Regions from separate parts of the Brevibacterium sp. UCMA 11752 genome, predicted to be linked through region 1. Evidence: riboswitches for the same ligand, from Rfam matches in the RefSeq annotation. Region 1 holds a riboswitch; the other holds the start of a gene.
The links. Region 1 has a riboswitch for thiamine pyrophosphate ahead of thiM (hydroxyethylthiazole kinase). Riboswitches for the same ligand answer to the same signal wherever they lie in the genome.
Positions count from the first base shown of each region.

Region 2: another riboswitch for thiamine pyrophosphate. It lies ahead of thiO (glycine oxidase ThiO); the one in region 1 lies ahead of thiM (hydroxyethylthiazole kinase).

Region 1 covers NZ_JACBOS010000003.1:1,911,429-1,915,639, forward strand. The annotation lists gene HU144_RS08530 (ATP-binding cassette domain-containing protein) at 1-717, shown strand, start outside; gene HU144_RS08535 (sugar ABC transporter permease) at 714-1,925, shown strand; TPP riboswitch at 2,161-2,264, shown strand; gene thiM (hydroxyethylthiazole kinase) at 2,252-3,148, shown strand; gene thiE (thiamine phosphate synthase) at 3,145-3,915, shown strand; gene thiD (bifunctional hydroxymethylpyrimidine kinase/phosphomethylpyrimidine kinase) at 3,912-4,211, shown strand, end outside.
Region 2 covers NZ_JACBOS010000003.1:3,229,716-3,233,926, forward strand. The annotation lists gene HU144_RS14470 (histone deacetylase) at 1-569, shown strand, start outside; gene HU144_RS14475 (ketopantoate reductase family protein) at 523-1,494, opposite strand; gene thiE (thiamine phosphate synthase) at 1,531-2,211, opposite strand; TPP riboswitch at 2,235-2,338, shown strand; gene thiO (glycine oxidase ThiO) at 2,328-3,515, shown strand; gene thiS (sulfur carrier protein ThiS) at 3,512-3,760, shown strand; gene HU144_RS14495 (thiazole synthase) at 3,762-4,211, shown strand, end outside.

The sequences.
Region 1 (4,211 bases):
CAAGCTCTGACCGATATCAACCTGACCATCGGCCGCGGTGAAGTCGTCGGCCTCGTCGGCGACAACGGCGCCGGCAAGTCCACCCTGGTCAAGGTCATCGCCGGAGTCCACGGAGCCGACGAAGGTGAGATCATTCTGGGCGGACGATCCCAGAAATTCGCAGCGCCGAAGGACGCACAGAAGGCGGGAGTCGCCACAGTCTTCCAGGACCTCTCCCTCTGCGAGAACCTCGACGTCGTGGCCAACCTGTTCCTCGGCCACGAGAAGACCCGCGGCGGTGTTCTCGACGAGGTCACCATGGAAGCAAGGTCGTGGGAGCTGCTGCGCAGCCTGTCGGCGAAGATCCCCAGTGTCAGGGTGCCGATCGCGGCTCTCTCCGGCGGTCAACGTCAGACGGTCGCGATTGCCAGGTCCCTCCTCGGCGAACCCTCGATCGTGATGTTGGACGAGCCGACCGCGGCCCTCGGCGTTGCGCAGACCGCCGAGGTGCTCAACCTCATCGAGCGGCTGCGTGAACGTGACCTCGGAGTGCTGCTGGTCAGCCACAACATGGCCGATGTCCAGGCCGTGTGCGACCGTGTCCATGTTCTGCGTTTGGGCAAGGATGCCGGTGACTTCCCAGGTGACGAGCGCACGGACGTGCTGGTCGCCGCGATCACGGGAGCCAACGACAACGTCGTGACTCAGAGAGCGACCCGGAGGGGTGAGCGTCGATGACCCGCAACTCGTTCATCACCGACGAACGCATTTCGAGCGAGGGGTTCCTTGCGACATTCGTTCGTCGAGTCAAGGAGGGCCAGCTCGGCTCATTCCCAGTGATACTGGCGCTCATCGTCATCGTCGTCGTCTTCCAGTCGGCGAACAGCAAGTTCATCTCACCGGCCAACTTGGTCAATCTCTCCACACAGGTCGCGTTCTTGGCGATCCTGGCGCTGGGCATCAACCTCATCCTGCTCCTCGGTGAGATCGACCTGTCGTTGGCTCAGCTGGGTGGACTCTCTGCCTCACTACTGGGTGTGCTGGTGGTCAGACAAGGGGTCCCGCCCCTGATCGCGCTGGTCATCATGCTGGTGTTGGGCCTCGTCGTCGGAGCGATCCAGGGGTGGTTCTTCGCGGTGGTCGGCATCCCGGCCTTCGTGGTCACACTGGCCGGTCTGCTGGCGTTCACCGGACTGACTCTGACGACCTTGGGAGTGCAGAAGAACCTGTCGATGGCCGATACCTTCGCCTTCGACTTTGCCAGCTTCTACTTCCCAGCCATCTGGGCCTACGTGTTCGGAGCAGTTGCAGTCATCGGCTTCGGTGCCGGGATCATCTACTCGAAGCTGCGCCGTCACAACGAGGGACTCGACAGCCCGAGCTGGACCTCGGTGATTGTGCGCATCGTGCTGCTGGCAGCCATCGTCTTCGGCTTTCTCATCCTGGTCAATCAGGACTTCGGACTGGCGATGCCGTTCTTCCTCATGATCGTCATCGCGATCGGAATCGACCTGGTGCTGCGCAAGACCAAGTACGGGCGTTCGATCTACGCTGTCGGCGGCAAGGTCGAAGCCGCCAGGCGCGCAGGTATCAGGGTCACCTGGGTGCGCATCAGCGTATTCATGGCCGCCGGTGTTCTGGCAGCATTGTTCGGCTTCATCAAGACCGGTGTGACGACAAACGCGGGATCGACGCTGGTGAGCACGCAGGACCTGCTCAACGCGATCGCCGCCGCGGTCATCGGCGGCACCTCGCTGTTCGGCGGTCGCGGCACAGCCTGGGCCGCCGTGCTCGGTGCCCTGGTCGTCGGTGCCATCAACAACGGTCTGTATCTCATCGGCTTCAACTCCGATGCCCAGCAGATCATCACCGCGCTCGTCCTGCTCACGGCCGTCGTCATCGACGCCCTGAGCCGCCGCGGACAACGCTACGTCGGACGCGGTTAGCTGCCGAGAGACGCAGATAGCCCCGCTCGATGCGGTAGCGAAACGTCGAGAGCAGAGCTGAGCCTCGAGAGCGCACTCCCTGGAGTCTGCTCTCGACGCTCAGCTCTGCTCTCAATGAAACCTGTTCCTCGCCGAGGTGGGGCTGAGGTTCCAGCTCGGCAGTCCCGGGGCCGCTGCATCAGCCCTTCTCGGGCGCCGGCATCGGCGGTGCTGGGACTGAGCTGATACAGTCGTGGGCAATGACATGGGGTGCCTGACGCCGTTCGCGTGAGGCTGAGAGAACACCCATCGAACCTGATCTGGGCCATACTAGCGAAGGGATCGTCATGGTTGACTTCGACCTGCGTTCTGCCAATACACGACTGCGTGCGAACAATCCACTGATCCAATGCATCACGAACACCGTCGTGCAGCAATTCAGTGCCAACGTGCTCCTGGCCATCGGCGCCGCTCCGGCGATGCTCGACCACGATGCCGATGCCGCACAGTTCACCCGCATCGCCAGTGGACTGCTGGTCAACTTCGGCACCGCCACGAACCAGCAGTTCCTCGCCGCCGACGCCGCCATCGACGCAGCCAACGAAGACTCCAAGCCATGGGTGCTGGACCCGGTGAGCATCGGAGCCGTCGACTTCCGCACCACGCGAATCCGCCGCGCGGCGAACTCTTCACCCACAGCCATCCGCGGAAACGCCTCCGAGATCGCAGCCCTGGCCGGCATGGGTTTGGGCGGGCGAGGTGTGGATTCCACTGACGAAGTTGATGCGGTGATTCCCGCCGCGGCCGCACTGGCCCGGTCCACGGGTGCCATCGTTGCCGTCTCCGGACCAAGGGACGCGATCGTCGCTCACATCGACGGTGCCGATCGTGTCGTCCGCCTCGACGGGGGTCACTCCTATATGCCACTGGTCATCGGCACCGGCTGCTCACTCGGCGCAGTCACCGCTGCCTATCTCGTGGGCGCAACGACCGCCTCGGCGAGGTTCGAGGCCGTCGTCGCCGCCCACGCTCACTTCAAGGTTGCTGGTGAAGCTGCCGCTGAGGGAGTACGCGGACCCGGCAGCTTCTCCGTGAACTTCCTTGACGTGCTGCACACGGTAACGGGCGAGGAGCTGGCAAGGATCCAGGTCGAAGCAGGCACAGTCGCAGCAGGCACAGTCGCAGCAGGCGCCGTCGGGGCCGACGCGGTCGGGGCCGACGCGGTCGACGGAGCACAGTCATGAGCCCCTCGATTCCCGAGGTGAATTCCCGCCTGGCCGGTATCGACGCACGCCTGGCCGGAATCGATACTCGGCTCTACCTCGTCACGGACTCGGCCCAGTGCCGAGAAGCCGGACGCAGCGTCGCCGATACCGTCCGCGAAGCTGTGGCCGGGGGAGTGGGGATCGTGCAGGTCCGGGACAAGGACATCGACGACGATGCGTTCTACACGCTGACCTGCGAGGTCATCGCCGCAGTCGACAGCGCGGTGGCCGACAGTACGAGCCTCGACTCCGCTTCGGCAGGCGCGGAACGCAGTGTGCCCATCGTCCTCAACGACCGCGTCGCCGTCGCCCAGCGCCTCCTTGCCGAAGGTTCGCACGTCCACATTCACGTCGGACAGTCGGATACTCCGGTCGAACAGGTGCGCGAACTCATCGGCCCCGAACCGCTCATCGGCCTGTCGGCGGCCAACAGCAGCGAATTCGCAGCCGCCCGGGACTCCGGCGTTGTCGACCTCGTCGGAATCGGGCCTGTCTACGACACCACGACGAAGACCGATGCACCCGATGGGATCGGGCCGGACCGCCTCGGCGAGCTGGTGAGCGAAGCAGAACTTCCGGCGGTCGCCATCGGAGGAATCAGCACTGCTCGTGCCGCCGAACTGCGCGGCCGGGGACTTGTCGGGATCTGTGTGGTCTCGGCGATCTGCCGCGCCGAGGATCCGCGTGCTGCAGCCGAGGAACTGCTCGCACAATTCGGCGACGGACGTGCGGAGGCAGCGCGATGACCACGCGTCCACCCATCGCACTGTCCATCGCCGGCACCGACCCCAGCGGGGGAGCCGGCATCCACGCCGACCTCAAAACCTTCACCGCCCGCGGAGTGCTGGGCACCACGGCCATCACGGCTCTGGTCGCGCAGAATACGCACGGCGTCTCTCGGGTCTACGGAATCGATGATGACTTCGTCTCGGATCAGCTCGACAGCGTCCTGGACGATATGCCCGTCGACGCCACGAAATCGGGGATGCTCGGCTCACGGTCTCTCGTGGAACTCGTCGTCGCGCGAGCGGCCCAGAGCCAC
Region 2 (4,211 bases), 1.3 Mb from region 1:
ATCGTGACAGGCTCGCCTGTTACCTGCAGGGCGGCCGTCCCCCAGGTGCGTTCGTCACCTATCCCGGCGCTCGGGACTCCGCTCCGCCGCTGGCAGAGATAGGCATCGAACTTCCCGGATCCATCTACTTCGCCGGCACCTCCACCGTGTGGGGCGGCGGAGGAATGGCCTTCTATGACCATCACGTACCAGGCCCCACACCGGCCAAGGCATATCTCATCACGGCCCAGCAGTTCGCCGATGTCGCCGATCAGGAGATGAACCGGCCGCCTTCATCGGACAACCCGCTGGAGACACTGGCCTGCGAACTTCCCGTCGGCTCCGCCCACTCGGTGGGGCCAGGCGGATACGAGACCCTTCTGGTTCTCGACCGCGCAGATTCGATCCCGATGGTGACGTTCACAGCTCCGCACGGATCGGATGCAGTCACCCACACCATCCCCGGTGAACCGTACCTGACGATGCTGCGCCTCGGCGTCGAAGAGGTCAGTTCTGTCTCGACCGTCGGTTCAGTTTCGACGCTCAACTCTGTCGCAGCGACTCCCCCGCCCGCAGCTGCACAAGTGTGAGGTCGAGCAGGGGTGTCTGCACACCGAGGTCAGCGGCTGTTCGCGCGAGGTGGCCGAGGATGTGCTCGGTTTCGCTGGGCAGACCCGAGGTCACATCGCGATAGAGCGATGAGGTGAATGACGAGCCCTCGGCGGTGAGCATGGCCAGAGTCATGTCCCTGACCTCGGCCGAGACCGGGTGTCCCCCGGCGCTCGCAACGGCTTCGAGCTCGTCGACGATTCCCACGATGTGCGATTGTCCGCCAGCCGCCATGATCGCTCCGACCGGGGCCCGGAACAGGCAGGTGACGACTCCTGCCGCGGCGATGAAGATCCACTTCTCCCACAGGGCGTCCGTGATGTTCTCAAGGATCTGCAGTCTGTAGCCGGGAACGTCAAGAGCCTCGACGATGGGATCGGGGACGACTCCCCCGTCGAGGTCGCCGATGGTCATGATAGCCAGGTCGGTCATCTGGTGGATGGCTCCGTCCTTGATCGTTCCGACGATCTTGACCAGACCGCCCAGAACCTGGCCGGGGAATTCCTCGACCAATCGCTCGATCTGAGCCATGCCGTTGAGGAACGGAATGATCAGGGTCTGCTCCCCCACTGCGGGTCTGATGTCGTCGATGATCGATTCCAAGCCGTTGGCCTTGACCGCGACGATCACGAGGTCGAAGGGAGTCGAATCCTGGCGATCGGCAGCGGCGGAGTCGGCAGCTGCCGGATCAGCCTGGGCGAGGTCGGCGGCGGTGAGGACGGGGATGTGATTCGTCCGGTCCTCACCGGGGGCGACGAATCGCAGGCCGTTGGCACGCATCGTCTGCGCTCGTGCCTCGCGGACGAGGAACGTGACATCGCGATCTGCTTCGAACAGGCGGGTGCCGAACGCCCCGCCGGTCGCGCCGGCTCCGGCGATGAGTATCTTCACTGTGTGCTCTCCCATGTCAGATAGATTCCTTTGCTGTTGCGCCGCGCGCTGTCACAATGCCTGTTTGAGTTCCGCAGCCGCGGCCGCGGGGTCCTCTGCTGCGGTCACCGCACGGACGACGACGATGCGCTGCGCACCGGCGGCTCTTACCTCCGTGAGGCGCTCGACGGCCGAGATCCCGCCGATCGCGAACCAGGGCTTGGACGCGCTGGAGGCGAGCGCGCGCAGGGGGTCGGTGCCGATGGCTGGTCTGCCGGGTTTGGTAGGGGTCTCCCACACGGGACCCAAGCAGAAATAATCGATCTCGGGATCCGCCTCGGCGGCATCGGCCTGGGCAATGGAATGGGTCGAGCGGCCCAGGATCACATCCGGGCCGAGGACCGCGCGGGCCTGTTCGCTGGTGAGGTCGCCCTGGCCGACGTGGAAGACATCGGCGCCGACGAGGAGGGCCACATCCGCGCGGTCGTTGACGGAGAAGAGCTTCTGGTGCCGGTGGGCTGCGTCCCTGAGCACCTCGAGTGCTTCGATCTCGGCCCGGGCTTCGAGGCCCTTGTCGCGCAGCTGGATGATGTCGACGCCACCGGCGTAGGCGGCATCGAGGAACTCTGGGAGATCGCCCTGCACGCTGCGGGAATCGGTGCAGACATAGAGCCTAGCCGTGCGCAGCCGGTCAAGACGTGTGCCCCTGTCTGTGGCTGTATCCGTGTCTTGGAGTGCGGCGTCCATTGTCATATCTGCGGCCATGCTCCTAGAGTAGAGGAGTTCGCGGGAGCCTCATAAAGGGGCTGAGAGGGCTTTGTGCCGACCGTTCAACCTGATGCGGATCATGCCGCCGGAGGGAGCAGCACGTGCACGTCATCGTTGTGGGAGCTGGAATCATCGGCTTGTCCACCGCCTGGAATCTGCGCCGACGCGGCGTGCGCGTCACTATCGTCGATCCTGCCCCTGCCATGGGTGCCTCCCATGCGGCGGCGGGAATGCTGGCCCCGGCCGCCGAGGTGGTGTGGGGGCAGTCGCCCCTGTATCCGCTCATGCGTGCCTCGGCGGACCTCTACCCGGACTTCGCCGCCGAGCTGACTGCCGCCTCGGGCCATGACCTGGGACACTCGAGCACCGAGACCCTCGTGTGTGCCGGTGACCGGGCCGACCTCGCCTCCCTGCGTGAGCTCATGAACCTGCAGTCCTCTGCCGGTTTCGACGTCTCCCTCATCGCGGGCTCCCGGGCCCGTGACCTGGAACCGTCCCTGGCACCCGGGGTGTGCGGAGCCGTCACGATCCCCGGAGATCATTCGATCGATCCCCGTCGAGTCACCGGTGCACTGACAGCCGTCCTCGGTGATGACATCGTCCGGGCCTGCGTCACGGGTCTGCTCAAGGCAGCAGGGCGCACTGTGGGCGTCGAGCTCGACAATGGGACGAGGTTAACTGCTGATCAGGTCATCGTCGCCGCTGGCGCTTCGTGCAATGACATCGTGGGGGTACCGACGCTGCCTCTGCGCCAAGTATGGGGTGAGGTGATCAGACTCCGGGCGCCGAAGGCCCTGGCCCCACTGCTGACGCGCACGATCCGCGGTCTGGTCAATGCTCGGCCCGTCTACATCGTGCCTCGTCCCGATGGCGAACTCGTCCTCGGGGCCACGAGCCGTGAGGACGGCCGGTCGGGAACCAACGCCGGCGGAGTCCACCAGCTGCTTCGTGATGCAGAGCGCCTCGTCCCGGCCATCCTCGACTGCGAGATCACCGACATCACCACCCGCGCCAGACCGGGCTCACCCGATGACGTGCCGATCATCGGACGCATCGATCCCGGCTGTGTGGTGTCCACCGGCTTCTTCCGGCACGGCATTCTCCTCGCCCCGCTGGGTGCAGGCCTCACCGCCGACCTTGCCACCAGAGCCGACACCTCATGGGCGCCATCGGGGTCACTGGAAGCAGTGGGACCGGAACGCTTCGATTCAGAGCACCCACCGGCGGACACACAGGACGCTCAGCAGCACACCGTTTCGATTCAGCAACCAGCAGGGAGTCATCCGTGACCGACACCATCACCATCACGCTCAACGGCGAGCGCCACGCACTCGCCGGTCCCACCACAGCCAAGGACCTCATCTCCGGCATCGTCGACAAGGAGATCGGCACCGACGGCACCCCCGTCGACGGCAGTCGCCTGGGCATCGCGCTCGCCGTCGACGGTGAGGTCATCAGGCGCGGACAGTGGTCGGGCTTCACCCTGGCCGAGGGCCACAGCGTCGACATCGTCACCGCAGTGCAGGGAGGCTGATATGACCTGGAACGTCGACGAAGTGACTCTGAACTCCCGGCTCGTCATGGGCACCGGCGGCGCAAGTTCGCTGAGCATCCTCGAACAGGCGCTGGAAGCATCGGGCACAGAACTCACGACCGTAGCACTGCGCCGCTACGACGGCACTGCCCAGGACTCGGTGTTCGCCCTGCTGCAGCGTCTGGGTATCCGCATCCTGCCCAATACGGCTGGATGCTACACGGCCAGGGATGCTGTGCTGACTGCCCGATTGGCCAGGGAAGCTCTCGAGACGAACTGGGTCAAGCTCGAGGTCATCGCCGATGAAGAGACCTTGCTGCCCGATCCGGTGGAGCTGTTCCGGGCCGCGGAGGAGCTCGTGCTCGACGGCTTCACGGTCTTCGCCTACACGAACGACGATCCGGCCCTGGCCAAGAGGCTCGAGGATGCCGGGGTTGCTGTGGTCATGCCT